DNA from 3 places in the Mesorhizobium sp. M0159 genome. Region 1 is predicted to be linked to each of the others. Evidence: predicted binding sites of a transcription regulator. Region 1 holds the regulator's gene; each other region holds the start of a gene.

Region 1 (10,142 bases):
CGTGACCTGTCCGCAGATCACGTCAAAACGTTGCTTGTACTGCCTGGTTCGCGTCGTGGTGAGGTGCGACGCATGGTCGGGCCGTTCGGCGAGACGGTGTCGATCCTGCGGGCGCGCGGGCACCGCTTGCGCCTGCTGTTGCCGACGGTGCCGCACGTCGCCGACCTGGTCAGGACCTCGGTCGCGAGCTGGGACGAGAAGCCGGAGATCATACTCGATGCCGAACGCAAATGGCAGGCCTTCGGCAAGGCCGATGCGGCGCTGATCGCATCGGGGACAGTATCGCTGGAACTGGCACTGGCGAGTGTGCCGATGATCTCCTGCTACCGGCTCGATCCGGTCATGCGCATGGCGCAGCCGCTGATCAAAGTATGGAGCGCAGCCTTGCCCAATCTCATTGCCGACCGGCCGGTTGTGCCGGAACACTACAATCAATATGTGCGGCCGCATTATCTGGCGCGGCAGTTGGAAGCGCTGTTCTCCGATACCGCCTACCGCACCTGGCAGAAGGACGGTTTTGCCGAAATCGCCAGGCGTATGGCAACCGACGAGCCGTCAGGCGAGATAGCCGCGGGTGTGGTGATGGGGATGGTGAGGAAGTGAGTGAATTGTGAATAGTGAATTGTGAATAGTGGTTTCTATGGACAGGGAGCGACGCTTCGCTACTCCCATTCACCATTCACCATTCACCATTCACCATTCACCATTCACCATTCACCACCTTCACCGCTTCGCGATTGGCACGTAGTCCCGTTCCGGCGCGCCGGTATAGAGCTGGCGCGGGCGACCGATCTTCTGGTGCGGGTCCTCGATCATCTCCTTCCACTGCGCGATCCAGCCGACGGTGCGGGCGACCGCGAACAGCACGGTGAACATGGTGGTGGGAAAGCCCAGCGCCTTCAGCGTGATGCCGGAATAGAAATCGACGTTCGGATAGAGCTTCTTCTCGATGAAATAGGAATCGGTCAGTGCGATCCTTTCCAGCTCCATGGCGATGTCGAGCAGTGGATCGTCCTTGATGCCGAGCTCGCCCAGGACCTCGTGCGCGGTCTTCTGCATGATCTTGGCGCGCGGATCGTAATTCTTGTAAACGCGGTGGCCAAATCCCATCAATCGGAACGGATCGTTCTTATCCTTGGCGCGCGCAATGAATTCCGGGATGTGATCGACATGACCGATCTCGCCCAGCATGTTCAGGGCTGCCTCGTTGGCGCCGCCATGTGCGGGACCCCACAGGCAGGCGATGCCGGCAGCGATACAGGCAAAAGGATTGGCGCCCGACGAGCCGGCCAGGCGGACGGTCGAAGTCGAGGCGTTCTGTTCGTGATCGGCGTGCAGGATGAAGATGCGCTCCATCGCGCGGGCCAGCACCGGATTGATCTTGTATTCCTCGCAAGGCACGGCGAAGCACATATGCAGGAAATTGGCTGCGAAATTCAGCTCGTTCTTCGGGTAAATGAATGGCTGGCCGATGTGGTATTTATAGGCCATCGCCGCGATCGTCGGCATCTTGGCGATCAGCCGCATTGACGCGACCATGCGTTGATAGGGGTCCGAGATATCGGTGGAATCGTGATAGAAGGCCGACAGCGCGCCGACCACGCCGCACATCACCGCCATCGGATGCGCATCACGGCGGAAGCCGGTGAAAAAGCGCGACATCTGCTCATGCACCATGGTGTGGCGCGTCACCCGGTAGTCGAAATCGTCCTTCTGCGCCTTGGTCGGGAGTTCACCATAGAGCAAGAGATAGCAGACTTCGAGGAAGTCGCCGTGCTCGGCCAATTGGTCGATCGGGTAGCCGCGGTGCAAAAGAATGCCGGCATCGCCATCGATGAAGGTGATTTCCGATTCGCAGCTCGCCGTCGACGTAAAACCGGGATCGTAGGTAAAGACGCCGGCGGTGTTGTAGAGCGAACCGATGTCGATGACGTCAGGTCCTACCGAACCACTTCGTATCTTGAATTCATGGATTTTGCCGCCGAGTTCCAGTTTGGCCGTCGATGCCTGGGTTTTGCCGCCAAATTCCATTTTTGTCGCAGGTTCGGTCATAGCAAACTCCTTTTTGTTTCCTCAGGCCGGCAAAGGCAAAATATCTGAACCCAACACGTCAAAAACATCGGAATACGCACATTTGCGCCCGCAATTAAATCTGCGCGGCAGATTAGGCCAAGACCCAATGTTGCACTGCGAAACACACCTTTCAATGCCAATCTTCTTGGGCCAGTTTGCTAATCGATTTGATCAGCGATCCGCGCCAGGCTTTCCTCGCGGCCAAGCACGGCCAGCACATCGAAGACACCTGGCGAGGTACTTTTGCCGGTGAGCGCGGCGCGCAAAGGTTGGGCCACGGCGCCGAGTTTATGGCTGGCGGCCTGCGCATAGTCGCGGATCGCGGCTTCGGCTGAGGCGGCAGACCACTCCGAAACCGTGGCTAGTGCCGCATGAGCGCCCCGCAGGATCGCGCGCGCCTCACCGCTGAGCAGCGCCGCCGCCTTCTCGTCGACCGGCAGCGGCCGCTCGACGAAAAGGAATGCAGCCCCTTCAACAAGTTCGACCAGCGTCTTGGCGCGCTCCTTCAGGCCCGGCAAAGCGGCAAGCAGTTGCGCCCTGCGTCTGTCGTCGAGGCGCGCCGCGATTGCCGGGCCGCCTTCAAGATAGGGCAGAGTGGCGATGAAGATGTCGAGCAGCGCCGCGTCGTTCATCCGGCGCATATGCACGCCGTTAAGCGCCTCGAGCTTGGCGAAGTCGAAACGGGCGGCGCCCTTGTTGACGTCGCCAATGTCGAACCATGCAATCATGTCGGCGATCGACATGATCTCATCGTCGCCGTGGCTCCAGCCAAGCCTCGCCAGATAGTTGAGCAGCGCCTCCGGCAGGTAGCCCATGGCGCGATAGGCTTCGACGCCAAGCGCACCGTGCCGCTTCGACAGCTTGGCGCCGTCGGCACCGTGGATCAGCGGGATATGCGACATCGACGGCACCTCCCAGCCCATGGCCTGATAGATTACGGTCTGGCGTGCGGCGTTGGTCAAATGATCGTCGCCGCGGATGATGTGGGTGATGCCCATGTCGTGATCGTCGACGACGACGGCATGCATGTAGGTGGGATTGCCGTCCGAGCGCAGAATAATGAAATCGTCGAGATCCTTGTTGGGAAAGCGCACGTCGCCCTGGACGCGGTCATGCACCACCGTCTCGCCGTCTGTCGGCGCCTTGATGCGGATCGCCCCCTTGGCGCCGGGCGGCGCCTCCGACGGGTCGCGGTCGCGCCAGCGTCCATCATAGCGGGGAGGCAGCCCCTTGGCCCGTGCGCTCTCGCGCATTGCCTCTAGCTCGGCAGGCGTCGCATAACAATAATAGGCCTTGCCCATACGAACGAGTTCCTCGGCCACCTCGCGATGGCGCGGCGCACGCTCGAACTGCGACACCGGCTCGCCGTCCCATGTCAGGCCAAGCCAGGAAAGCCCGTCGAGAATGGCCGCGCTTGCCGCATCGGTGGAGCGCTCGCGGTCGGTGTCCTCGATGCGCAGCAGCATCGTGCCGCCTGTGTGCTTGGCATACAGCCAGTTGAACAGCGCCGTGCGCGCGCCGCCAATGTGCAGATAGCCGGTGGGCGAGGGGGCAAAACGGGTGACGACCTTATCGGGCATGGAACTCTCAGGCGGGCGAAGGAAGTGGGTTTGCGGACTTTCGCGCGTTGCGCGTTCATGTAGCATAGGAGGTCGAGGGCGCAAGGGGCAGACCCGATGGCTGTGCGAGGCCGTGGTGCGGGCGAGGGCGAGGACGTTGGCAGCGGCGTCAGCGAACGCTTGCTGTTTGCCGCACCCCCGCCTGTCCTGCCGGCACCGGCATTGCTACCCGCTCCGCGCTTCGATGCTCCGTCGCTGCCGGCCAGCGACCCAGCAACGGTTCTCGTGCCCGCGGGCGAGCCCATCGTACGCCTGCCTAGGCGTTTCCGCCTCCCGTCACCGTCCCGTATCCGCAACAGCGTAACCTCGGCAGCCGGCCTGGAACTCGACCGCGGCATCGCCTTCCTGCTGGTGCCGGTGTTCCTCGCATGCGGGGTGGTCGTATATTTCGGGCTGTCGGTGGAGCCGGCCTTTCCACAGCCGATCGCAATCGCGCTCCTCGCGGCCCTTTGTGCCGTCGTCTCGCGGTCATGGCCCAGGACGCGCCTGTGCTTCATGGTGGCGCTGCTCTGCGCGCTTGGCGTACTTGCCGCCAAGTTCGAGACATGGCGTGTCGGAACGCATATGCTCGGCTCCGAAATCTCGACGCGGCTGACGGGTCGCGTCGTATCGTACGAGCCCATGGCGAGCGGCCGCATCAGGCTGACAATCGATGTGATCTCAACGGCCAGGCCGACACTGCGCTACATGCCGGAACGGGTCCGCGTTTCGGCGATGAAGATACCGGCTGAGCTGACCGCCGGTTCCGAGATCACCGGCTATGTGCGGCTGCTGCCGCCGACCGGCCCGGTGCGGCCCGACAGCTATGATTTCTCCTTCGACAGCTATTTCGCCGGTATCGGCGGCAGCGGCTTTTTTCTCGGCAATCCGAAAGTCGTGTCGTCGGGCAGCATGCCGCTTGCCGCGCAGCTTTCTTCCGCGATCGAAGACGCGCGCGAATCGATCGCCGACCATATCCGCAGCCGCATCGGCGGTGCCGAGGGCGAGATTGCTGCTGCGCTGATCGTCGGCGTGCGCGCCGGCATTCCCGAGGAGATCAACGAAGCGATGCGGCGCACCGGCATCTACCACATCATCTCCATCTCGGGGCTGCATATGGCGTTGGTCGCCGGCACCATCATGGCGCTGCTGCGGGGTGCCTTTGCGCTGTTTCCCGATTTCTCATCGCGACGGCCGGTCAAGAAATATGCCGCGGCCGCCGCGCTTTTTTCGATTGCGGCCTACCTCGTCTTTTCCGGCATTGTCGTTGCGGCCGAACGCAGCTTCATCATGCTGGCGGTGATGCTTATCGCCGTGCTGTTCGACCGGGCCGCGCTCACCATGCGCAACCTGGCGATCTCGGCCATCGCGGTCATCCTGGTGTCGCCGCACGAGGTGGTCGGTCCGAGTTTCCAGATGTCCTTCGCCGCGACGGCGGCCCTTGTCGGCGCCTATGCAGGCTGGTCCGATTACCGCGCCGGCAGGGCCACCACGCCGCCACCGCGGCGGTCGCCGCTACGCTTTGCCACTCGAAAGGTCCTGTTGGGCATGTGCGGTCTGGCGATGACCTCGATCATTGCAGGGAGCGCCACGGCGCTTTTCGCCATATGGCATTTCCAGCGCGTGGCGCCGCTCAGCCTGTTCGCCAATCTGGCCATCATGCCCATCGTCTCACTGGTCGTCATGCCCTTCGCCGTTCTCAGCGCGCTGGCGATGCCGTTCGGTGCGGATGGCCCTTTCCTCTATGTCATGGGCAAGGGGCTGACGGCGATGATCGCCCTGTCCGGGTGGATCTCGGAGCGCTCGCCGATCGATGCGGTCGGGCTGATTTCGCTGAGATCCGTCCTTCTGGTGACGATCGCCCTCGTCATTGCCAGCATGGCGACGACCTGGTTGCGGCTGGCGGCACTTCCTTTTGCGCTCGCCGGCTTGCTGACGACAACGCAGACACGCATACCCGACGTATTGGTCTCGGAGGACGCGCGGCTGGTCGCGCTGCCGATCGGCAGCGGTGAACTCGCGGTCAACCGGGCACGCCCGAATGAGTTCACCATCGACAACTGGAAACGCGCGCTCACATCAGAGGCCATCGTCGCGCCGGAAACGCCTGGAAAGAACGACCCGCAATTCGACATTGCCGATCCGGCCGACCTACCGCCGGGCATGCCGTTCATTTGCACGGACGGCCTCTGCCTTGCCATGCATCCATCCGGCGCGATCATCGCGCAAGCCAAGGACCGCGATACTGCGCGGCCAGCCTGCGCCTTTGCCAGCTTGATCGTCATCGACGACGCCACCGCCCATAACCCCTGCTACTACGACCGGCTGGTCCTCGTCGTCACCAAACGGCAACTGGCGCGCGCGGGAAGTGCCGCCGTCTATTTCGATCCACAAGCGGCAACACGCGCCGAGATCCGCTTCGCCGTCGAAAAATCATACCGGCCCTGGCACGTGCAGCGGAAATTTTCACGCGCGGCACGGGGCCTGCCGCCATACCGCAGGGCCGACAACCCCAAAGCCGGCGCCAAGGGCGGAGCTCAGTAGCGGCGGATCAGTCCGACGAGCTTGCCCTGCACCTTGACCCTGTCTGGTCCGAAGATGCGCGTCTCGTAGGCCGGATTGGCGGCTTCCAGGGCGATCGAGGCGCCCTTGCGGCGGAACCGCTTCAGCGTCGCTTCCTCCTCGTCGACCAGTGCCACCACGATCTCACCGGGGCTCGCCGTATCGGCATTGCGGATGATCACCGTGTCGCCGTCGAAAATGCCAGCCTCGATCATCGAATCGCCTTTGACCTCGAGCGCATAATGCTCGCCGCCCATGATCATATCCGGCGGCACCGAAATCGAATGCGTCTGGTGCTGGATGGCATCGATCGGCACACCGGCCGCGATGCGGCCCATTACCGGGATCGAAACGGCGGCGACGACATCGTCGTCATTGCCGGCTGCAGGGACACGCGACGATGTCGGCTTGCCCTGCCGAGGGGCGCCTTGCCCAAGGCTGCCCTGGATGACACTCGGCGAGAACTTGCGTGCCGCATTGAGGCCGGGGGCGATCGAGTCAGGCAGGCGTAGCACCTCCAGCGCACGGGCCCGGTTGGGCAAACGGCGAATGAAGCCGCGCTCCTCCAGCGCCGTAATCAGCCGGTGGATTCCGGATTTGGAAGCCAGATCGAGCGCTTCCTTCATCTCGTCGAATGAAGGCGGGATACCGCTTTCCTTCAACCTTTCGTGGATGAACATAAGCAGTTCGTGTTGTTTGCGTGTCAGCATAGCGACCCCCAACAGAATCAGAAAAACAAACCCAGAACAAACACTATCTGTTCCAGTTGTGTTCCGCAACTGTTTAAAGTTTAATGAATGCGTTAAGGCTCGGGAAACAAACGACGTCCCCTACCGGCGTACCGCATTTTCACCGCCGCGAGCCTCATCGCCTTGATTCTGCTTTCGTTTGCGCCCTTCTGGCCTCCTAGAAGGCGGCACTGGCATCGGCCGTCGGTCGGCAAAAGGCACGGAATTGAACCCGTATCGACTGTGCGGTTTGGTCAATGCACCGTGAACGAAACGAATTCAAAACGCCAACCTCGGGTTAAGTCCCGGTTTCCACCGCCTGGTCAGGCTGCTTCTCGCCGGTGGAGCCTTGCTGCGCGCAACCAGGTAATGGAAGAACAGTCGATGCGTGTCCGGCGTTGCGTTGGATCTTGGGGGAGCAGACAAATCATGACAGGAATTCCCGATCTCGTGGCCATAAAGGCGATGGATGCCGCGGATCCGTTGCGCGCGATGCGCGACCGCTTTGTGTTGCCGCAAGGAGTGATCTATCTCGACGGCAATTCGCTAGGAGCTGCTTCACGTGCCGCTTTCGATGAACTGCACAAGGCCGCGACCGAAGAATGGTCGCATGATCTCATCCGCGCATGGAACACGGCCGGCTGGTTCAACATGCCGCTTGAACTTGGCGACCAGCTCGGGCGCCTGATCGGTGCCGCGGCCGGCCAGACGGTGGTCTGCGACACGACATCGGTCAACATCTACAAGCTGCTGCACGCCGCCATGGCCATGCGACCGGAGCGGCAGGTCATCGTCGCCGAGGGCGATAGTTTTCCGACGGACCTCTACATGGCCGAGGGTGTGGTTTCGACGCGAAAAGATACGCTGCTGCGCCTCTCGGGGGTCGACGCGCCGACCATCGAAGAGCTGATCGACGAACGCACCGCCGTGGTGCTGGTCAACCACGTCAACTATAAGTCGGGCGAACTGCGCGACATGCCGGCGCTGACGCGCAGGGCTCAGGAAGCCGGGGCGATGATCGTCTGGGATCTCTGCCACACCGCCGGCGCGATGCCAGTCGAACTCGACAAGGCAAACGCCGATTTTGCCGTTGGCTGCACCTACAAATATCTGAATGGCGGCCCGGGCGCGCCTGCCTTCATCTATGCGGCTGAGCGGCATCTTTCCGACATCCAGCAGCCGCTCACCGGCTGGTGGGGCCATGCACGGCCCTTCGCCTTCGAGCCAGGCTATGCGGCCGGCACCGGCATCCGCCGGTTTCTGTGCGGCACGCAGCCGGTCCTGTCGATGCGCACGCTGAAGGGCGCGCTCGACATCTGGAACGATGTCGACATGACGGCGGTGCGCAAGAAGAGCATCGCACTGGCGGATCTGTTCATCGAGCTTGTCGAGGCAAAGTGCGGCACTTACGGGCTCACGCTCGAAAGCACGCGCGATGGGGAAAAACGCGGCAGCCAGATTTCATTCATGCATGAGCATGGCTACCAGGTCATGCGCGCGCTGATCGAACGTGGCGTGATCGGCGATTTTCGCGCGCCATCGACCATGCGCTTCGGCTTCACCCCGCTCTATGTCGGCTATGCCGATGTCTGGCAGGCCGTCGAAGTGCTTGAGGACATCCTGCGCACCGGTGCGTGGAAGGAAGCGCGCTTCGCCATCAAGGCGGCTGTCACTTGAGATTGATGCGAGAGCTGGAATCGTGAGGCTGGCGACGACGCGCCGCGCGATGCTCACGGCTACGTTGCAAGGCTATATTGCCAGGGAGGGCGCAGGGTGTTCGAACGTCACATTGCCGATTGGGACAACGCCTATGCCAACGGCGCCAACATAGCCGGCAGCGATCGCTGGCCGGCGGCCTGGATCGAGCCCGCGCGGGTTTTCCGCGACGTGCTTTCGACCGAGGGCAGGGCGCGGCTCGACATGGCCTATGGCGACAACCCACGCAACCGGCTCGATCTTTTCCTGCCGGCCATCAAGCCCAAGGGACTCGTGGTGTTCGTTCATGGCGGCTACTGGATGGCATTCGACAAGAGTTTCTGGTCGCATCTTGCCACTGGCCCTGTTGATCGCGGCTATGCGGTGGCGATGCCGTCCTACACGCTCTGTCCGCAGATACGCATTGGCGGCATCGTCAAGGAAGTCGGCGCGGCGATCGGCAAGGCGGCGGCGATGGTTCCAGGGCCGCTGATGCTGACCGGACACTCGGCCGGCGGCCATCTTGTTAGCCGGATGGTTACGGCGACGACGCCGCTGGCGCCCGAAGTGGTCCGGCGCGTTCGTCACGTGGTGTCGATCTCGGGGGTGCACGATTTGCGCCCGATCATGCGCACCGGCATGAACGAGACGCTGGCGATCGATGAGGCCGAGGCGCAGGCCGAAAGTCCGGTGCTGCTGCGCCCGATGGACAAGGCCCGCCTGACCTGCTGGGCCGGCGGCGGCGAGCGCGCCGAATTCCTGCGTCAGAGCGCGTTGCTGGCCAACATCTGGATCGGCCTGGGTACCGCGACCAGCTCGGTGGTCGAGCCTGACCGGCATCATTTCAACATCATCGACGGTTTGGCCGATCCAGACCATCCGCTGACCCGGACCTTGATTTCGGAGTGAGGCAGGTTCAGCGTAGCATCAGTACGTCGCAGGGGGAGCCCGCCGCCGCGGCAGGAGCGAACGGCGCGCGAACGATCAGCCCGTTGGCATCGGCCAGCATTTTCAGCATCGAGGAGTCCTGGATGCCGAACGGCGTCGCCACGAGCGTACCGGTGTCATCTATGACAACAGCCCGCACATAATCTTGCCTGAGATCGTTGGCCGGCATGGCAGCACCGAGCCGTGCCCGACGTATATCCTGCTGAAAGGCGCGGCCACCGAGCCGCGCCAGCAGCGGCTTCAGGAAGAGCTGAGTGCAGACCAGGCTTGCCACCGGATTGCCGGGCAGGCCGATGCAGCGAATGTCTCCCAGCCGCCCGAACATCAGTGGCTTGCCCGGCCGCATGGCGATCTTCCAGAAATCGAGCGTCATGCCTTGCCCGGTCAGCACGTCATGGACGAAGTCGTGGTCACCGACCGAGGCACCGCCCAGCGTGACGATGACGTTCGCGCCAGCCTTCACGGCCTTTTCAACCAGCGCAGCGATCGCCTCCCTGCGGTCCGGCGCGATGCCAAGGTCGAGCGCGCGCGCACCGAC
Region 2 (10,142 bases), on a different contig from region 1:
CCCGGAAATCGCTTTGGTTGCCGGGCCGCAGCTGGTGGTGCCGGTGATGAACGCGCGTTATGCGCTGAATGCCGCCAATGCGCGCTGGGGCTCGCTGTACGATGCGCTCTACGGAACCGACGCCATCCCGGAGACGGACGGCGCCGAGCGAGGCAACAAATTCAATCCGGCGCGCGGCGCCAAGGTCGTCGCCTGGGTGAAAAGCTTCTTCGACGAGGCGGTGCCGCTCACGACAGGCAAATGGGCCGGCGTCAACGGGCTTTCGGTCGCCAATGGCATGTTGCGGCTGGGCGAGGGTGCCGGCGCCACCACGCTTGCCGACCTCAGACAGTTTGCCGGCTATCGCGGCGATGCCGCCGACCCCGAAGCCGTCCTGCTGGTCAAGAACGGCCTGCACATTGAAATCGTCATCGACCGCAACAACCAGATCGGCCGCACCGATCCGGCCGGCATTGCCGATGTCCTGCTGGAATCGGCGCTGACCACCATCCAGGACTGCGAGGATTCGGTGGCGGCCGTCGATGCCGAGGATAAGGTGCTGGTCTACCGCAACTGGCTCGGCCTGATGAAGGGCGACTTGGCGGAGGAGATCACCAAGGCCGGCAAGAGCTTTGTCCGGAGGCTCAACCCCGACCGCACCTATACCGCGCCGGATGGCGGCACGCTGACCTTGCCCGGCCGCTCGCTGATGCTGGTCAGGAATGTCGGCCACCTTATGACCAATCCGGCGATATCGGATCGCGACGGCAACGAGGTGCCGGAAGGCATTATGGATGCGGCGCTGACGGCGCTGATCGCGCTGCATGACATCGGCGTGAACGGGCGCCGCGCCAATTCTCGCGCCGGCTCGATGTACATCGTAAAGCCCAAGATGCACGGGCCCGACGAAGTTGCCTTCGCCGTCGAGATTTTCGACCGTGTCGAGGCGCTGCTCGGCGTGCCCAAAAACACCCTCAAGATGGGCATCATGGACGAGGAGCGGCGCACCACCGTCAACCTCAAGGAGGCGATCCGCGCCGCGAAAGAACGCGTCGTCTTCATCAACACCGGCTTCCTCGATCGCACCGGCGACGAGATCCACACCTCGATGGAGGCCGGCCCGATGATCCGCAAGGGCGACATGAAGCAGGCCGCCTGGATTGCCGCCTACGAAGCCTGGAACGTCGACATCGGGCTGGAATGTGGGTTGGCCGGCCACGCCCAGATCGGCAAGGGCATGTGGGCGATGCCCGACCTGATGGCGGCGATGCTGGCCGAGAAGATCGCCCATCCCAAGGCTGGCGCCAACACCGCCTGGGTGCCGTCGCCGACGGCGGCGACGCTGCACGCCACCCACTATCACAAGGTCGACGTCCATGCCGTGCAGGCGGCACTGAAGAGCCGGCCCAAGGCAAAACTCGACGACATCCTGTCGGTGCCGGTCGCGGTGCGGCCGAACTGGTCTCAGGCGGACATCCAGAAGGAACTCGACAACAACGCGCAAGGCATTCTGGGCTATGTCGTGCGCTGGATCGACCAGGGCGTCGGCTGTTCGAAAGTGCCGGACATAAACGACGTCGGCCTGATGGAGGACCGCGCCACGCTGCGCATCTCCTCGCAGCACATCGCCAACTGGCTGCATCACGGCGTCTGCACGCCCGAGCAGGTCATGGAGACGATGAAACGCATGGCGGCGATCGTCGACCGCCAGAACCAAGGCGATCCGCTCTACCGGCCGATGGCGCCGGATTTCGACAAGTCCATCGCCTTCCTCGCCGCCTGCGACCTGGTCTTCAAAGGCCGCGTGCAACCCAACGGCTACACCGAGCCAGTGCTGCACGCGCGGCGGCTGGAGCTGAAGGCGCGGGATAACGGCTGAACCGAAAGCACGATGCACGCAGGCCAAGGGTAAGCGCCGGCGTCCCCCTCCCCCTTGAGGGGAGGGTGGCCCGAAGGGCCGGGTGGGGTCGCCAATGCAGTGCGCCAACCCAATTCTGACGGTGCGCCCTAGGAGGAGCATCGCAACGCTCCGCACCTCGGCCGGTTTCGAAATGCGACAGGCCGAGCGTCTCACCGGCGACCCCACCCGGCCGCTTCGCGGCCACCCTCCCCTCGAGGGGGAGGGAAAAACGCTACGCCGCTTGTGCCATCCGTTCCGAGCTCATGCGGTAGGAAATCGCTTCGGCCAGATGGATGCGGCCGACCGTCTCGCTGGCCTCGAGATCGGCCAGGGTCCGCGCCACCTTCAGGACGCGGTGATAGGCCCGCGCGGAAAAGCCAAGCTTTTCGCTGGCGTCCCTGAGCAGAGACAGGCCGGCGGCATCGGGCATGGCGATCTCCTCGATGACTGACGGCGAGCAATGGGCGTTGGTGGTGGCGGTCGCGCCGAGCCGCTCGAAGCGCTCGCGCTGGATCGTACGGGCGCGGGCAACACGTAGTGCGACGGCGGCACTTTTCTCCGCCCGGTCCGGCCGGATCAGATCGCTGGCCGAGACCGCCGGCACCTCGATCCTGAGATCGATGCGATCGAGCAGCGGGCCGGAAATGCGCGCCTGGTAGTCGGTGCGGCAGCGATCGCCGCGTAGACAGCGATAGCCCGGCTCGCCGGCCATGCCGCAACGGCACGGGTTCATCGCCGCGACCAGTTGGATACGCGCCGGATAGGTGACGCGATGATTGGCGCGCGCGATCATGCAGTCGCCGGTCTCGAGCGGCTGGCGCAGTGCATCGAGCGCCTGCGGCGAGAATTCGGGGAACTCGTCGAGGAACAGCACGCCGTGATGGGCAAGCGAGGCCTCGCCCGGCCGCACGCGCAGACCGCCGCCGACCATCGCCGCCATCGAGGCCGAATGATGTGGCGCGCGGAACGGCCGCCGGTCGGTGAGTTTTCCTTCGCCGAGTTCGCCGGCCACCGAGGCGATCATCGAGACTTCGAGCAATTCCCTGGGCGCCAGCGGCGGCAGGATCGACGGCAGCCGCTGCGCCAGCATCGACTTTCCCGACCCCGGCGGTCCGACCATCAGAAGATTGTGGCCGCCGGCCGCCGCCACCTCCAGCGCCCGCTTGGCGGTCTCCTGGCCCTTGATGTCGGCAAGGTCGGGCAGGTCGCGCGCCGAGGCATGGATGCCGGCTTCCGGCCGCGACAGAACCTGCGTGCCGCGAAAATGATTGGCGATGGCGATCAGGCTGCGCGGCGCCAATATGTCGAAATCCTTGCCGGCCCAGGCCGCTTCCGGCCCGCAGGCGAACGGGCAGATCAAGCCCTTGCCTTCGGCATTGGCACCGATTGCCGCCGGCAGCGCGCCAGCCACCGCGGCGATGGTGCCGTCGAGCGACAATTCGCCAAGCACGACATAGCCGGCCAGCATGTCGCCCGGAATGGCGCCGAGCGCCGCCATCAGCCCGAGCGCGATCGGCAAATCGTAGTGGCTGCCTTCCTTGGGCAGGTCGGCGGGCGCCAGATTGACGGTGACCTTCTTCGACGGCATCGACAGGCCGGATGCATGAAGTGCTGCCTGCACCCGCTCGCGGCTTTCGGCTACGGCCTTGTCGGCCAGCCCGACGATGTGCATGTTGACCTTGCCCGGCGCGATCATCACCTGCACGTCGACCGGCACGGCCTCGATGCCCTGGAAAGCAACCGTGCGAACCCGCGCCACCATGTCTTCACCCCGGATGCAGGCTTTTGCCCCAAGCCTTTGCGATCATGCCGCGAACGGCGTCACCCGAGACAACCACAGATTTCCGGCGAAGGCAAGAACATTTGGGGAACAGCTGAGCGCAACGGCGGCAATGGTTTGCAACGCGGCCGCTCGCGAAGCGAGGCTAGTTGCGCTTCTCCTCCACGGCATCCCAGAACAGGCTGGCGATGTCGGCGCCGCCGAAGCGCTGCACTTCGCGTATGCCGGTCGGTGAGGTCACGTTGATCTCGGTCATGTAGTCGCCGATCACGTCGATGCCGACAAGGATGAAGCCGCGCTCCTTCAGCGCGGGGCCGATGCGGGCACAGATCTCGCGTTCGCGCACCGTCAGCTCGGTTTTTTCAGCGCGGCCGCCGACATGCATGTTGGAGCGCGAATCATGCTCGGCCGGTACCCGGTTGATGGCGCCGACCGGCTCGCCGTCGATCAGGATGATGCGCTTGTCCCCGGCCCGCACCTCTTTCAGATAGCGTTGCACGATGTAGGGTTCGCGGAACATCTGGCCGAACATTTCGAGCAGCGAGGCGAGATTGCGGTCGGCCTCGTGCAGGTGGAAGATGCCGGCGCCGCCATTGCCATAGAGCGGCTTGACGATGATGTCGCCGAACTCCTTGCGGAAGGCGGCGACCTCGAGCGGATCCTTGGTGATCAGCGTCGCCGGCATCAGGTCGGAAAATTCGGTGACGAAGATCTTTTCCGGGCTGTTGCGCACCCAGGCCGGGTCGTTGACCACCAGGGTCTTCGGATGGATGCGCTCGAGAATATGCGTGGTGGTGATGTAGTTCATGTCGAAGGGCGGATCCTGCCGCAAAAGGATGACGTCCATCTCCGAAAGATCGGTGCGGACTTCTTCGCCCAGCGAATAATGATTGCCCTTCTCGTCGCGAACCTGCATCGCCTCGATACGGGCAAACACCTTGCCGTCGCGCAGCGACAGCCGGTCGGGCGTGTAGTGGAACAGCCGGTGGCCGCGCCGCTGCGCTTCCAGCGACAGCGCAAACGACGTGTCGCCGGCTACCGACACGCTGGAGATGTGGTCCATCTGGACGGCGACTTTCAGGGGCATGGCAGCTCTCCGGCGCACTTGGAGCGATCCACTTGGACGCACAAAGTACGCTCCAACATTTTTTGAATCCATGCATCGTGCTTTCCGAAAATCGATTCCGATTTTTCGGGCCGATGCATCGACGACAGCGATATAAGGAAATCGGCGGCCTCTGCCAATCGGCCAAGGTCATGATGAGGCTGCGCTTCGCTTGGCGCAGATCCCAACGCGATGTGCCTTCAGCGGTCGAAGACCAGCTTGGAATAGCCGAGGAAGGACAGCGCCATGGCGACCAGCGAGGCGACCGCAAGGGCTATGAGCGGCGACACCATCGGCAGCGCGAACAGCATGGCGCAATAGACGAGATAATTGACGAGGCTGGTGGCAATGCCGACGCCGCCATAGCGTGCGCCCTCTTGCGCGACGCCGCGGCTGGAAGGCGAGAAGGTCAGATGGCGGTTGATCAGCCAGGTGACGGACAGGGCAAAACCGATCGAGATGATGCGGGCCGCCAAGGGCCCAAGCGGCGTTGTCGCCAGCACCAGCCAAAGCGCACCCGCGTCGGCGACGAAGCCGATGCCGCCGGCGACAATGAAGCGGGCGAGGCGTCCCATTTAGGCTCTAGGCCGCCCGCGGGGTCTTGCGCGGTCCGGTCTTCAAAGTCGCGAGCGCAATTGCGCGTTCGCGTTCGACGCGGCCGGAAGGCATCGACAGATAGAAGATGCGCTTCTGCTCGGCTCGGCCGTGCGACACCGAATCGAGGATCACCCCGGTCACCGCCGCCAGCATCGACAGCAGCAGCAGGCCGACCGACAGAACCCAGGTCGGCATGCGCGGCACAAGCCCGGTTTCGGCGAACTCGATCAGCACCGGCGCCATCAGAAACAGGCTTGATGCCAGGAAGAACACCGAAAAAGCGCCGAAGAAACGCAGCGGCTGCGTCTCCTTCATCAGCATGGCGAACATCCACAGGATCTTCGCGCCGTCGCGAAAGGTCGACAGCTTCGACGAGGAGCCTTCCGGCCGGCGGCCATAGTCGAGTCCGATCTCGCTGACCGGCAATTTGAGCTGCGAGGCGTGCACCGACATTTCGGTCTCGATCTCGAAACCGCCGGAAACGGCGGGAAAACTCTTGACGAAGCGCCTGGTGAAGGCGCGGTAACCCGAGAAGATATCGGTAAAGTCCGAACCGAACAAACGTTTGTAGAGGCTGTTGAAGATGCGGTTGCCGAAGGCGTGGCCTGTCCTGCCGGCGTCGTTGGCGACGCCGCGCCTGGTGCCCACCACCATGTCGGAGCGCTCGGTCAGCAGCGTGTTGATCAGTTGCGGCGCGTCCTCCGGCGCATAGGTGCCGTCGCCGTCGGCCATCAGGTAGATGTCGGCCTCGATGTCGGCGAACATGCGGCGCACGACATTGCCTTTGCCCTGGCGCGGCTCGCGCACCACGATGGCGCCGGCGGCGCGGGCTCGGAGCGCGGTCAGGTCGCGCGAATTGTTGTCGTAGACATAGATCGCGGCGGCAGGCAGCGTTTCGCGAAAGCGCCGCACCACTTCGCCGATCGTCAGCTCCTCATTGTAGCAAGGCAGGAGCACGGCGATGCTCGGCTCATGGCGCATTTCTTGTGGCATTTTCGTCTCCGGATGCCCTGTGAGGCCCCTGACCGCTCAAGCGCCGGCCTCGCTCGGGCGGCTTTACTATTTATTGAAGCTGTTAAGGCTAGGTTTAAACCGCCCCGTATTCCTTCCAAAGGTCCCGATATGAGCACAGCCGACGATGGCGCCTCCATTTGGAGGTCCGATATCGCGCTGGCGCTGCTTGCCACGGTGCTGGCGCTTGCCGTCAATGCCTTTGCCGGCTTCCCGGCACTGACCAATGCCGGCGGCGACAACGACAATCTGCTGCGCCTCGTCGAAGTTCGCGACATGCTGGCCAGCCAGGGCTGGTTCGATCTCCACCAGTACAGGATGGGCCTGGAAGGCGGTTTCGTCATGCATTGGTCGCGGCTGGTCGATGCGCCGATCGCCGCCATCATCATCGCCGTATCGGCCCTGACCGGCAGCGCGGCCTTTGCCGAGAATGTTGCGCAAGTGCTGTGGCCGACGCTGCTCTTCTGCCTGACCGTGTTTTTCACCGCCCGCGCCGCACGCAGCTTTGCCGGTGACAGCGCCGTGCTGCCCGCTGTCGTGGTCGGCGCTGCCGCACTGTATTTCATTGGCATTTTTTCGCCTGGCGCGCTCGATCACCACAATATCCAGCTGATGCTGAGCATGGCCAGCCTGAGCCTATTGCTTGAAGCGCCAATGCGCAGGCCGGCGGCATTGCTCTCCGGCCTGTGCGCCGGATTGATGCTGGCCGTCGGTATGGAGACCGCCCCTTATGTGGCCACCTTCGGCGCCTCTGTCGCCATGCTGTTCGCCCTCGGCGCCAATGGCGAGAGGCTGATCGCCAGGGATTTCGGCCTCGGCTTTGCCGGCGTGTCCGCTCTCGTCTTTGTCGCCACCATTGCGCCGTCTGCCTGGGGTCAGGCGCAATGCGACGCCTTTTCGACCGTGCAGTTCGTCGTCGCGGCGATTGCCGGAACCGGCCTTGCGGCGATAGCGTCGGTCGAGCCCGCCGGCCGCACGCGCCAATGGCGTATCGCCTCGCTTGGCCTGCTTGCCCTTCTATTGGCCGCTGCAATCGTCTTTTTGTTCCCACAATGCCTGGCAGCGCCCTATGCCAACCTCGATCCGCGCCTCAAGGAGCTATGGCTTGATCACATCGACGAGGCGCAATCGCTGTTCAAGCTGCTCGCTGAAGATCCGGCCGGGGTGGTGGCGCGCTATGCCACGCCGCTCATCGCGCTCGTGCTGATGGCGCTTCGCCTTGGCCGTGGCGGCTGGCGGCGGCAGGACAGCCTTGTCGGCGCGCTGCTTGCCGTGGCCTTCATCGTCAGCGCTTGGCAGGTGCGCGGTTCGACATTCTCGATCGCCTTCGCTGTCATCCCGCTTGCCGCCTGGATTGCCAAATGGCGTCAACGGGCCGAGGCCAGCGCGTCGCGCGGTGTGGCGCTGCGCATGGCTGCCGTCTGGCTGGTTTCGGTGAATGCGGTCTGGACTGGGGCTGCCGCGGCAACCTCGGTCGCCTTCGAGGACAGCAACACCACGGCGGATAATGGCGACGGCACCGATGTCGCTTGCCAGCGCATGGCCTCCTTTGCGGCACTCGGCCGCCTGCCCGGCACCACCGTGCTGGCAATTTCCAATCTCGGATCGCCTATCCTGGCCTATTCCGGACATCACGTCTTCGCCGGGCCCTACCATCGCAACGTCGCCGGCAACCTGCTGGCGCTCGATGCCTTCCTTGGGTCCAATGCCGATGCCAGGACGGTCGTGGCGGATCATCACGTCGGCCTCGTCGCGCTGTGCCCCGGCAGCGCCGAAAGCAAGCTCCTCGCCGCCAAGGCGCCGGCAGGCTTTCTTGCCGGGCTGATGCGCGGCAGCGTGCCGGAATGGCTTGAGCCGGTTGCCGGGACCAGCGGAGCCGCCGTCGAATTGTACCGCGTCCGGCTGGGCAACCGATCGATCGGCGGCCCGTGCGGCCTTTTGTCGGACATAAGTCCTGACAATCCACTCTTTCGCCCTTGCCCGCCCGACATGGCTGGATAGGATGCGCGCCGGCCGACCGCGATCATTGGACCGGGAGAGAATTTCATGATGCCATCGGCACGCTTTGCCGACCTCGAAGGCGCTTCGGTGCTGATCACCGGCGGCGGCTCCGGCATTGGTGCTGCCTTGACCGAAGGTTTTGTCCGCCAGGGGGCAAAGGTCGCCTTCATCGATATCGCCGACCGTCCGAGCCTGGCGCTGGCCGATCGGTTAGACAAGGAGCTCGGCCGGCGGCCGTTCTATCTCAAGACCGACATACGCGACATCGAGGCATTGCGGGTATCAATCGCCAAAGCCGCCGAGGCGCATGGCAACGTGACCGTGCTGGTCAACAATGCCGCTCAGGATGACCGTCATGCCGTCGAAGACGTCACGGTGGAGTTCTGGGACAACAACCATGCCATCAACCTGCGCCCGCATTTCTTCAGCGCACAGGCGGTGGCGCCGGGCATGAAGCGGGCCGGCGGCGGCTCGATCATCAACTTCACCTCGACGTCGTTTCTCATCAACCATCCCGATATGCCGGCCTACACCGCCGCCAAGGCCGGCATCGTCGGTCTCACCAAGGGTCTTGCCGGCAAGCTCGGCGTCGATGGCATCCGTGTCAACGCGATCGCGCCCGGCTGGGTGATCACCGAGCGGCAGAGAAAGCTCTGGGTCACCGAAGAAGCGCTCGCCGCTCATGTCGCCAAACAGTGCATCAAAGAGGTGATGCAGCCGGAAGACATTGTCGGCACCGTGCTGTTCCTGGCGTCGGATGCCTCACGCATGCTGACCGCGCAGATGCTGATCGTCGATGGGGGGTTCCTGTGATCTCATCGAGCAAGGCAGCTTCCGTCGCGGCCGTCGACTGGGGCACCACCCGTATGAGGGTCTGGCTGCTCGACGGCGCCGGCAAGGTTCTCGCCGAGCGGCGCGGCGATGACGGGCTGATCACCGCCCAGGCTAAAGGATTTTCGTCCATTCTTGAAGGGCATCTGGCTGCACTGGGCGCAGCCGAGGCGCTGCCGGTCATCATTTGCGGCATGGCCGGTTCGCGCCAGGGCTGGCTGGAGGCGCCCTATGTCAGCGTGCCGGCGCCGATCGGCGCTATTCTCGCCGGCGCTGCCCGCATCCCCGGCCAGCGCCGCGACATCCGCATCGTGCCCGGCCTTGCCCAGCGTCTGGCCGACGCCCCGGATGTCATGCGCGGCGAGGAGACGCAGCTTGCCGGCGCCGGTTTGCCGGCAAAGGGACGCCATGTCGTCTGCATGCCTGGCACGCATTCGAAATGGGTGCTGGTCGAGGACGGTGCCGTTGCCGGTTTCGGCACCTGGCCGACCGGCGAGCTGTTTTCGGTGCTGGCCGCGCACTCGATCCTGCGCCATTCGCTGGGCGAGCCGCCGAAGCCGGTTGCCGCCGAAAATCCATTTTTCCGGGAGTGGTGCCTGAAGGCGTTGGCCGAAGGCGGTGACATCGGTTCAAGACTGTTCTCGATCCGCGCCGCCAGCCTGCTGCAGGATCTGAAGCCCGAGGATGCCGCCGCGTGCCTGTCCGGCCTGCTGATCGGCGGCGAGATCGCTTCGGCAAATCGCCGTTATGGGGCGAGTGCCGTGCCCGTCGTGCTGATCGCGTCGGGCGCACTTGGCACGCTCTATGCCGACGCGCTCGGCCTTGCCGGGCTCGCGGTCAGGGTGGTCGACGCCGACGAGGCGGTGCGTGCCGGTCTTGCCGAAGCCGCGCGCGAAAATGGCATGATCGCCGGAAATGGAGTTGCCGCATGACAGAGA
Region 3 (10,142 bases), on a different contig from region 1:
ACTCGTCTCATCCTCCGGCAGCGGCATGATCGTGGTGATGCGCTCGCCCTGTTCGAGCGGCAGCATATTGATCAGCGCCTTGCCGCGCGATTGCGGGTTGCCGATCGGCAGGCGCCAGACCTTTTCCTTGTAGACGATGCCGCGCGAGGAGAAGAACAGCACCGGCGTGTGCGTGTTGGCGACGAACAGCCGGGTGACGAAATCCTCTTCCTTGGTCGACATGCCGGAGCGGCCCTTGCCGCCGCGGCGCTGCGCCCGGTAGAGCGACAGCGGCACGCGCTTGATGTAGCCGGAATGGCTGACCGTGACGACCATGTCCTCGCGCTGGATCAGGTCCTCGTCTTCCATGTCCGCCCCGCCCTCGGCGAGCTCGGTGCGGCGCGGCGTGCCGAACTCGTCGCGCACGGCGATGAGCTCGTCCTTGACGATCTGCTGGACGCGGGCGCGGGACGAGAGGATGTCCAGGTAGTCCTTGATCTCGTCGCCGATCGTGTTCAGCTCGTCGGCGATCTCGTCGCGGCCGAGCGCGGTCAGGCGCTGCAGGCGCAGTTCGAGGATGGCGCGCGCCTGCTCCTCGGAGAGATTGTAGGTACCGTCCTCGTTGATGCGATGGCGCGGGTCGTCGATCAGAAGAATCAGCGATTCCACGTCGCCCGAAGGCCAGCGCCGCTCCATCAACTGCTCGCGCGCCGTCTGCGGGTCCGGAGCGCTGCGGATCAGCTTGATGACTTCATCGATGTTGGCAACAGCGATGGCAAGGCCGACCAGCACATGGGCGCGGTCGCGCGCCTTGCGCAGCAGGAATTTTGTGCGCCGGCTGATCACCTCCTCACGGAAGGCGACGAACGCCTTCAGCATGTCGGTCAGAGTCAGCAATTCCGGCTTGCCGCCGTTCAGTGCCACCATGTTGGCGCCGAAGGATGTCTGCAGCGGGGTGAAGCGGTAAAGCTGGTTGAGAATGACATCGGCGACCGCGTCGCGCTTCAGTTCGATGACGACGCGGTAGCCCTGCCGGTCGCTCTCGTCGCGAATGTCGGAAATGCCCTCGATGCGCTTGTCGCGCACCAGCTCGGCCATCTTCTCGATCATCGACGCCTTGTTCACCTGATAGGGAACCTCGGTGATGACGATCGATTCCCGATCGTTGCCGCGCGCCTCGACGTTGACGCGGCCGCGCATGACGATGGAGCCGCGGCCGGTCGAATAGGCGCTGTAGATACCGGAACGGCCAAGCACGATGCCGCCGGTCGGGAAATCCGGTCCCGGAATGATCTCCATCAGCGCCGGAAGGTCGATCGCCGGATTATCGATGAGGGCAATGGCGCCGTTGCAGACCTCGCCCAGATTGTGCGGCGGGATGTTGGTGGCCATGCCGACGGCGATACCGCCGGAGCCGTTGACCAACAGGTTCGGGAAGCGCGCCGGCAGGACTTTCGGTTCGCTGCCGGACGCATCGTAAGTGTCCTGGAAATCGACTGTGTCCTTGTCGATGTCTTCCAGCAACTCATGCGCGACCTTGGTCAGCCGCGATTCCGTGTAGCGCATCGCCGCCGGCGGATCGCCGTCGATCGAGCCGAAATTGCCCTGCCCGTCGATCAGCGGCACGCGCAGCGACCAATCCTGCGCCATGCGCACCAAAGCGTCGTAGATCGAGGCGTCGCCATGCGGATGGTATTTACCCATCACGTCGGCGACCGGGCGTGCCGATTTCACATATTTGCGGTTCCAGTGATAGCCGCTCTCATAGGCGGCGTAGAGGATGCGGCGATGCACCGGCTTGAGGCCATCGCGCACGTCCGGCAGCGCGCGGCTGACGATCACGCTCATGGCGTAATCGAGATAGGAGCGCTGCATCTCCTCGATGATGGATATCGGCTCGATGCCGGTGGGGCCGCCGTCGGCGCCGCGCGGTGTCTTTTGGTCGGTCAAATCGGATCACAATCTAATCAGGAATCACTTGGTGCTTATATAGGAAGCCAGCCTGAAACTCCAACAATCGCGGCAGTTTTCCAGTGTGGTTTTTAGCGGCAAATTCAAAAGGATAAACCAATTGCGACGATATGGCCGTGGCACCCTTTCACGGGCGTCGCCGGCGGGCGCGATAAGTACCCGGCGCCTCGCCCATCAGCCGCCGGAAACGACGATTGAAGGTTGATAGATCGTTGAATCCCGCCGAAAAGGCAATCGCCGAAATCGTCTGATCCGACGTCCGGAGCCGCACGGCTGCCCTGTGCAGCCGCGCTCTCAGCAGGAATTGGTAGGGCGTCATACCGGCGACGTGCCGGAAGGTGCGCAGGAAATGGTAAGGGCTGGTGGCGGTCTCGTCGGCGAGTTCGGCAAGCGAGATCGGCCGGTCGGCATCGACTTCGATGCGCCGCACCGCTTCGGCAACACGCTTCTGGTCACGGCGGCTCGGCGTCCGTCCCCGATCCGTGGCGCTGCAAGCCGCTGTCACCGCGGCACCGGCAATGCGCAGGGCGAGTTCCTCGAACGCGCCGGTGTCGGCCATCTCGCGCGCCGCCTCCGCTTCGGCAAGCAGCGGCACCAGCGCCGGCAAGGGCGGCAGGCGCGGCGTGCCGAAATCGAGCGTCTTCGTGCCCGGCACGTCGGCGACGATCCGCTCCATATAGGCCGGTCCGAAATGGAAGGAGAGGCAGCGGTCGCCGGCGCCATGCTCGTGACCGCATTCATAGCATGTGCCGGGATTGCCGAGCAGGAGCGCGCCCGGCGCCAGCATCGCCGTGCCCTCGCGCGCACGATAGCGGAAGGTGCCGTTGGTTACGGCGGCAACGCAGAAATCCCGATGCTCCTCCTCGAATGGCCTGTCGGCGGCGCTGGCGGTGCAGATGACATCCGACACCTGCCAGCCTCGGCCCGACGCCAGCCTGTGCGCGCTCGTCGTCATCGCCGAAACATAGCAACTTTTCCCAAGCGCAGAACCCCTGTGAGCCTCTATGCTTGCCGGTCTCCTGACAAGATGAGAGCGAAGCCATGTCCAATTCCTTTGCCAAGGCCCTGCACAGCGGTGGGCCCGTACCGGCCCTTGCCGAGAAACTGAATCTTTATGGCCGCTTCATCGGCGCCTGGACGTTCGACGCCACGCGCCATCTCGAGGACGGTCAGGTGCTGACCGGGCGCGGCGAAGTGCATTTCGGCTGGGTGCTCGAAGGCCGCGCGATCCAGGACGTATGGATCCTGCCTGCCCGTGACGCCGGCCCCTCGCCCTCGCTCGGCAAATGGACCTTCTATGGCACGACGTTGCGCGTCTACGATCCCGGCGTTGACGCCTGGCACATCTTCTGGAGCGATCCGCGCAATCAGTACTACAGCCGCCAGCTCGGCCGTGCCGAGGGCGACACCATCATCCAGCAAGGCGCAGACGGCACCGGATCTGCTGTGCGCTGGAGCTTTTCGCGCATCACCGAAAATTCGTTCCGCTGGCTGGGCGAACGCTCACAGGACGACGGCGCCACCTGGCGTCTCGAAGTCGAGTTTCTGGCGCGCCGGGCCGTCAGCCCCTGATCCGCACGGTTTCCACTGGCTCCGCTTTGCTCTACCAATCCCGTTATCCGGCTTTGCCGGCGGGGAGGGTCAGCATGCCGAGCTTCGACAGCCTGTTCAACGCCTTCGTCACCATACTGGTGACGATCGATCCGCCCGGCCTGGCGCCGCTCTTCCTCGCCGTGACCCGCGGCATGAACCGCGAGGAGCGCAACCAGGTCTCCGTGCGCGCCTCGGTCATCGCCTTCCTGGTAATGGCGTTGTTCGCAATCGCCGGCGCGTCGATCCTGTCAGTCTTCGGCATCACTCTGCCGGCCTTCCGCGTCGCCGGCGGCTTTCTGCTGTTCTTCATCGCCTTCGAAATGGTGTTCGAGCGCCGGCAGGACCGCAAGGAGAAGATCGGCGACGTCGCCATCACCAGGGACATGATCCACAACATCGCCGCCTTTCCGCTGGCGATCCCGCTTATTGCCGGTCCCGGCGCGATTTCGGCGACCGTCCTGCTCTCAAGCTCGTTTCAGGGTTTGGGGGCGCAGACAGCCCTTGTCGGCATCATCGCCATCTGCCTCGTCATCACCTACCTGGTGTTCGTGCTGTCAGAGCGCATCGACCGTATCCTCGGCCAAACCGGCCGTTCGATCCTGACAAGGCTGCTCGGCGTCATCCTGGCGGCGCTCGCCGTACAGTTCGTCGCCGACGGCATCAAGGCGCTGATGGCGACGTAGGGACAACCCTACTTCGCTGTCGTTTCAATGACTTCGAAGTCGTGGGTAATCTCGGCAGTCTTGGCCATCATTGCCGAGGCCGAGCAGTATTTGTCGATCGAAAGCCCGATCGCCCGCTTCACCTTGTCGTGTGATAGCGCCCGGCCCTTGACGACAAAATGCATGTGAATGCGGGTGAACACCCTGGGATCGGCTTCTGCACGGTCGGCATCGAGTTCGACCACGCAATCTTCGACCGCCTCGCGCCCCTTTTCGAGGATATGGACCACGTCATAGGCCGAGCAGCCGCCAGTGCCGATCAGCACCAGTTCCATTGGGCTCGGCCCCGGCGTCTTGCCCTCCGGCCCGAACGCAGTGCCTAGCACCAGCTTGTGCCCACTGGCGGACTCGCCAACGAAAGTGCGCTCCTCGACCCATTTGACCCTTGCCTTCACCTGATACGTCCTTTCACCGCTCAAACGCACAACGTCCCGAAAATCCAAGACAGATTTTCGGGACGCCATTTCGTGGCCAAGGTGCCGGCGCTTTTCGTCGCAAGGGCAGTCCGCCCCGAGAAATCAGAACGGGATTTCGTCGTCCAGCTCGCGCGACGAACCACCGCCGCCGCCCTTGTTGGCGCCACCGCGATTGAAACTTTCGCCCGGGCCGGACTGGCCGAAATCGGAACCGCGGCTCGCACCACCACCGGCATAGTTGCCGACCTGGCCGCCGCCCTCGCCCCGCGCATCGAGCATCTGCAGCTCGCCGCGGAATTTCTGCAACACGACTTCGGTCGTATAGCGGTCATTGCCGGTCTGGTCCTGCCATTTGCGCGTCTGCAGCTGGCCCTCGACATAGACCTTCATGCCCTTCTTCAGATACTGCTCGGCCACCTTGGCGATCTGGTCGTTGAAGATCACGACATTGTGCCACTCGGTCTTTTCCTTGCGCTCTCCGGATGTCTTGTCGCGCCAGCTTTCCGACGTCGCGATGCGGATGTTGACGACCGGGTCACCCGAATTCAAGCGGCGGATTTCAGGGTCCGCCCCGAGGTTGCCCACCAGAATGACCTTGTTGACGCTACCCGCCATGATACTTCTCCGCGCTCATCCGAAACCGAATTTTTGTCGCCGCACCTTACAGGCTATGGACAATCCCTGCCTGTCGTCGCTGCCTTTTCCCACAAGGTTTTTGTTCTCTTTTCGTTCTATAGGAGAGGCCCTGCACTGTCAATAGTTGTCAGTAAGAAGTAGTGTCTTGGCGTCGAATTTCCACAGACCATGGGATCGAGGCGAACGCATGAAGATGGTTGCGCACGACGATCAGCCGCAAGAAGAATGGCGGACGGGAGTAAAGACCCGCATGCATGTCTCGGCCTGCAACGGCGCAACTCAACTTTGCATATTCGAACAATGGGTCGAACCCGCGGTTGGCGCCCCGACACATTGGCACCCGGTCGAGGAAGTGCTTACCGTCATCGCTGGCAGGGCCGAGATGTGGATCGACGAAGAGCATCTCGTCTTGACTGCCGGACAGTCGCTTGTTGTTGCCGCGCACAGGCAACATGGCTTCCGAAACGTCGGCTCCGAATTGCTTCATATTCATGCTGTGCTCGCGTCACCAGTTTTCGAGGCGACGTTCAACGGATCCCCCGACATGGTGAGACGCTGGCCTCCAGCGAGTTTGTAAAACCTCGCCTGTCTTAAAAAACACCGCCTGTCTTAAAAAACACGGCTTGCCAAACCGATAAGTATTGACTTATGCTTTCGGCATGATCGAAGCAGACATTTTTCGGGCACTAGCGGATCCAACGCGTCGCGCCGTCTATGAGCGGCTCGCCGACGGCGAGATGACGGTGTCGGAACTGCGCACTGGCATACCGGTATCGCAGCCGGCGGTATCGCAACATCTCGCAGTGCTGCGCGGCGCCGGCCTCGTGGTCGAGCGCCGGGCCGGTCGCAATGCCTATTACCGCGTCGATCCGAAGGGGCTTGCGCCACTGCTCGGCTGGATCGAACGCTACCGTGCGTTCTGGCCAGAGCGCATCGAAAGACTCAAGACGGTTTTGAAGGACATGGACCAATGACCAGCCGAGGCACAGAACGCGCCGAAATGGCCGCAGACAAGATCGAGTTCGAGTGCGAGCTGCCCGAACCGCCGGAAAAGGTGTGGCGGGCGCTGACGGTGCCGGACCTGCTCGCGGCCTGGATGATGCCGAACGACATCAAGCCCGAAATCGGCAACCGCTTTGCCTTTAAAGCGCCGAATGCGCCGATCGAGTGCGAAATCCTCGACGCGGATCCCGGACGGCTGCTGCGCTATTCCTGGCGGGAGCGGCCGGCGCCCGGCGATACGCAGGTGCCGCCCGGCAGCCCCCTGGACAGCGCAATGAACGACAGCCCAGTGGACAGCATCGTCACCTTTACGCTCGACCGCACCGTTTCCGGCGGCACGCATCTGCGCATCGTCCATGATGGTTTTGCTCGGGCAGCAGTGCCGGAGATCGCGATGGCAGGCGCCGGTTGCCGGCTTTCGTTTGAAGCGCGCACTCCCAGACACAAGCAGATCGCCGCAAACACGCCGCGCCTCTTCCTGCGCGCGGCCTGAACGACAACAGTCAACGGAGAGAACCGATGAGCGGCCTTGCCAATCTGGTGCCAATGGTGATCGAGCAGTCGAGCCGCGGCGAACGCGCCTTCGACATTTTTTCGCGGCTGCTGCGCGAGCGCATCGTCTTCATCAACGGGGCGATCGACGACGGCACCTCGGCGCTGGTCTGCGCCCAGCTTCTGTCGTTGGAATCCGACAATCCCGACAAGGAGGTCTCGCTCTACATCAACTCGCCGGGTGGCGTGGTGACCAGCGGTTTCGCGATCTACGATACGATGCAGTATATCAGCTGCCCGGTCTCCACGGTTTGTATGGGCTTCGCCGCCTCGATGGCCTCGTTCCTTTTGATGGCCGGCACACCGGGGCGGCGGATCGCGCTACCCAACACCAGCATCGTGCTGCATCAGCCTCTCGGCGGTTTCCAGGGCCAAGCCTCCGATATCCAGCGCCATGCCGAGGGCATCCTTCGCACCAAGCGGCGCATGACCGATCTTTACGCCCGCCATTGCGGCCGCACCTACGAAGAAGTGGAACGCACGCTCGACCGCGACTTTTTCATGACCGCGCAGGAGGCCAAGGATTGGGGCCTCGTCGACCATGTTTTCGACACTCGCAAGCAGGCCGCATGAACGAGCCGGGCCGGCGGACGGAACTGACGCGATTGAGCGCCCGCAATTTCAGCGACATCGGTCTGGTCTTGCCGCTATCGCGGCACTATAGTCCGGCGATGACCGCCAGCCGCTCGTCCAGCCTGTTATGCCTTGCTATCGCTACCGTAGCCGGCACGAACATGCTGGTGGGTATGGCACTTGCCCAAGATAATTCGATGTCTTCGCAAAAGGGCGCCCTGCCCGGTGTGACCAGCGATTATCGCATCGCCGAGCCAGCGCCGCGGCCTGAGCCTGACGATATGGCTCCAGGCAGCGGCAACGGCACCTTCAAGATTGGCGATACCGACGTTCGGATTTCCGGTAGCATCACCATCGATGTCGCTACCGGCGGGATCAGGCCCTCCAGCCGCTAAGCTCGCCTGGTGTGAACCACAAATATTGCGCTTCAAACGAACAGCCCCGCCATTGCGTTTGCAACTGACGGGGCTTCTTGGATCTGAAATCCAAATTGCCGGGAGTGTACTGCCGGCATTTTATTTCGGATGCTTCGCGGCATTCAGCCGACGATCCGACTAGCAGTCTCTGATTTTATGGGGATCAGCAGGTCCGTTTGGCGGGCAGCGAAAACGCCTGACCCTGGCCACTTATACCTGCCGCGGCTCCAGCGACACGTGGAGCCTCAACGAACAATCCGGTGGAGTCATGCCTCTGCTCTCCTTCTGTTGGTTGCGACTGTCGTCGTCGAAGCGCTCATCGCATAACCCGCGGCGTCTCGCAGGCTAGCCCCAGGCCGCGAGGCCATCGAAAGACGGCCGGCTTCGTTGACGTCTGGAGTCTGCCCCCACGGTGCAGGGACGTCAACCTTGAATAGCCGATTACCGAAAAATGTGATCGCGAGACGTTTTGGGAAGCCGGCCCCACGGGCAGCTTTTGTCAGGAGCGTGTTCGGCCTTTGTTCTTTCCGCTTGCCCGTTCGCGCGAAAGGCGGTTAAACGCTTTGGTCGAGAGTTGTGGCGTCTCTCGAAAAGGCGGCGAAATTGCCTACATAGGGGGTGGTCGGGAAAACCCGCCCATCCCACGAATTCCAGATTCTGAGGCGGCGACCGGCGATGGCCGACCATAAATATCTCTCCATTCGCGGGGCACGCGAACACAATCTGAAGAATGTCGATCTCGACCTGCCGCGTGACAGCCTGATCGTCATGACCGGCCTGTCGGGGTCGGGCAAGTCGTCGCTTGCCTTCGACACCATCTACGCCGAGGGCCAGCGCCGCTATGTCGAGAGCCTTTCGGCCTATGCACGGCAATTCCTCGAAATGATGCAGAAGCCGGACGTCGACCAGATCGACGGCCTGTCGCCAGCCATCTCCATCGAGCAGAAGACCACCTCGAAGAACCCACGTTCGACGGTCGGCACCGTCACCGAGATCTACGATTATATGCGGCTTTTGTTCGCCCGCGTCGGTGTACCCTATTCGCCGGCCACCGGCCTGCCGATCGAGAGCCAGACGGTCTCGCAGATGGTCGACCGGGTGCTTGCAGTCGTGGAAGGCACCCGGCTGTTCATCCTGGCGCCGATGGTGCGCGGCCGCAAAGGCGAGTACCGCAAGGAGCTGCTGGAGCTGCAGAAGAAGGGTTTTCAGCGCGTCAAGGTCGATGGCGTCTTCTATGAGATCGCCGACGTGCCGGCGCTGGACAAGAAGTACAAGCACGACATCGACGTCGTCGTCGACCGCATCGTCGTGCGCGGCGATCTGGCGACGCGGCTCGCCGATTCCATCGAGACCGCGCTGAAGCTGGCCGACGGGCTGGCGGTGGCGGAATTTGCCGACAAGCCGCTCGACGCCAGCCAGACCGGCGAGGATTCGGTCAACAAATCGAAGAACGAGACGCATGAACGCATGCTGTTCTCGGAAAAGTTCGCCTGCCCGGTATCCGGCTTCACCATTCCCGAGATCGAGCCCAGGCTATTCTCCTTCAACAATCCGTTCGGCGCCTGCCCGACCTGCGACGGGCTCGGCAGCCAACGCGCCATTGATGCCAGCCTGGTCGTGCCCGACGAGAATGTCTCGCTGCGGGCCGGCGCCGTCAGCCCTTGGGCGAAGTCGAGTTCGCCCTACTATGCGCAGACGCTGGAAGCGCTGGGCGTTGCCTATGGCTTCAAGCTCGGCGACAAGTTCAAGGATTTGAGCGAGGAGGCAAAGCAAGCCGTCCTGCACGGCACCGGCGAGCGCGAAATCACCTTCCATTACGATGACGGCCTGCGCTCCTACAAGACGACGAAAACCTTCGAGGGCGTCATCCCCAACCTCGAGCGCCGCTGGAAGGAAACGGAATCCGCCTGGATGCGCGAGGAGATCGAGCGCTTCATGTCGGCCACGCCCTGCCCGGCCTGCCGCGGCTATCGGCTGAAGCCCGAGGCGCTCGCGGTCAAAATCGCCGGCAAGCACATTGGCGAGGTCACCGAGCTGTCGATCCGCAAGGCCGACCAGTGGTTCACCGACCTGCCTGCATCGCTCAACGACAAGCAGAATGAGATCGCGGTGCGCGTGCTCAAGGAAATCCGCGAGCGGCTGCGCTTCCTCAACGATGTCGGTCTCGACTATCTGACGCTGTCGCGCAACTCCGGCACGTTGTCGGGCGGCGAGAGCCAGCGCATCCGGCTGGCTTCGCAGATCGGCTCCGGCCTGACCGGCGTGCTCTATGTGCTCGACGA

The links. The regulator LexA, encoded in region 1, represses DNA repair genes until DNA is damaged. The targets are predictions, from matches to a motif close to TGTTCNNNNTGTGTTCNG.
Region 2: NKJ32_RS18085 (YifB family Mg chelatase-like AAA ATPase) is a predicted target of LexA. The motif match lies at 3,735-3,752, and genes of this name have one in related genera.
Region 3: uvrA (excinuclease ABC subunit UvrA) is a predicted target of LexA. The motif match lies at 8,369-8,386, and genes of this name have one in related genera.

The regions. Positions count from the first base shown of each region.
Region 1 covers NZ_JAMYTF010000029.1:10,985-21,126, forward strand. The annotation lists gene lpxB (lipid-A-disaccharide synthase) at 1-603, shown strand, start outside; gene gltA (citrate synthase) at 724-2,052, opposite strand; gene gltX (glutamate--tRNA ligase) at 2,232-3,653, opposite strand; gene NKJ32_RS23895 (ComEC/Rec2 family competence protein) at 3,750-6,215, shown strand; gene lexA (transcriptional repressor LexA) at 6,209-6,943, opposite strand; gene kynU (kynureninase) at 7,391-8,638, shown strand; gene NKJ32_RS23910 (hormone-sensitive lipase) at 8,735-9,565, shown strand; gene NKJ32_RS23915 (molybdopterin molybdotransferase MoeA) at 9,573-10,142, opposite strand, start outside.
Region 2 covers NZ_JAMYTF010000017.1:58,378-68,519, forward strand. The annotation lists gene NKJ32_RS18080 (malate synthase G) at 1-1,858, shown strand, start outside; gene NKJ32_RS18085 (YifB family Mg chelatase-like AAA ATPase) at 2,112-3,641, opposite strand; gene gshB (glutathione synthase) at 3,805-4,746, opposite strand; gene NKJ32_RS18095 (GtrA family protein) at 4,965-5,339, opposite strand; gene NKJ32_RS18100 (glycosyltransferase) at 5,347-6,354, opposite strand; gene NKJ32_RS18105 (GtrA family protein) at 6,484-8,373, shown strand; gene NKJ32_RS18110 (SDR family NAD(P)-dependent oxidoreductase) at 8,419-9,186, shown strand; gene NKJ32_RS18115 (2-dehydro-3-deoxygalactonokinase) at 9,186-10,136, shown strand; gene NKJ32_RS18120 (2-dehydro-3-deoxy-6-phosphogalactonate aldolase) at 10,133-10,142, shown strand, end outside.
Region 3 covers NZ_JAMYTF010000012.1:83,184-93,325, reverse strand. The annotation lists gene gyrA (DNA gyrase subunit A) at 1-1,929, opposite strand, end outside; gene NKJ32_RS14955 (helix-turn-helix transcriptional regulator) at 2,078-2,905, opposite strand; gene NKJ32_RS14950 (hypothetical protein) at 2,992-3,522, shown strand; gene NKJ32_RS14945 (MarC family protein) at 3,597-4,226, shown strand; gene NKJ32_RS14940 (OsmC family protein) at 4,235-4,660, opposite strand; gene NKJ32_RS14935 (single-stranded DNA-binding protein) at 4,784-5,296, opposite strand; gene NKJ32_RS14930 (cupin domain-containing protein) at 5,505-5,894, shown strand; gene NKJ32_RS14925 (ArsR/SmtB family transcription factor) at 5,977-6,291, shown strand; gene NKJ32_RS14920 (SRPBCC family protein) at 6,288-6,812, shown strand; gene NKJ32_RS14915 (ATP-dependent Clp protease proteolytic subunit) at 6,839-7,444, shown strand; gene NKJ32_RS14910 (hypothetical protein) at 7,441-7,839, shown strand; gene uvrA (excinuclease ABC subunit UvrA) at 8,536-10,142, shown strand, end outside.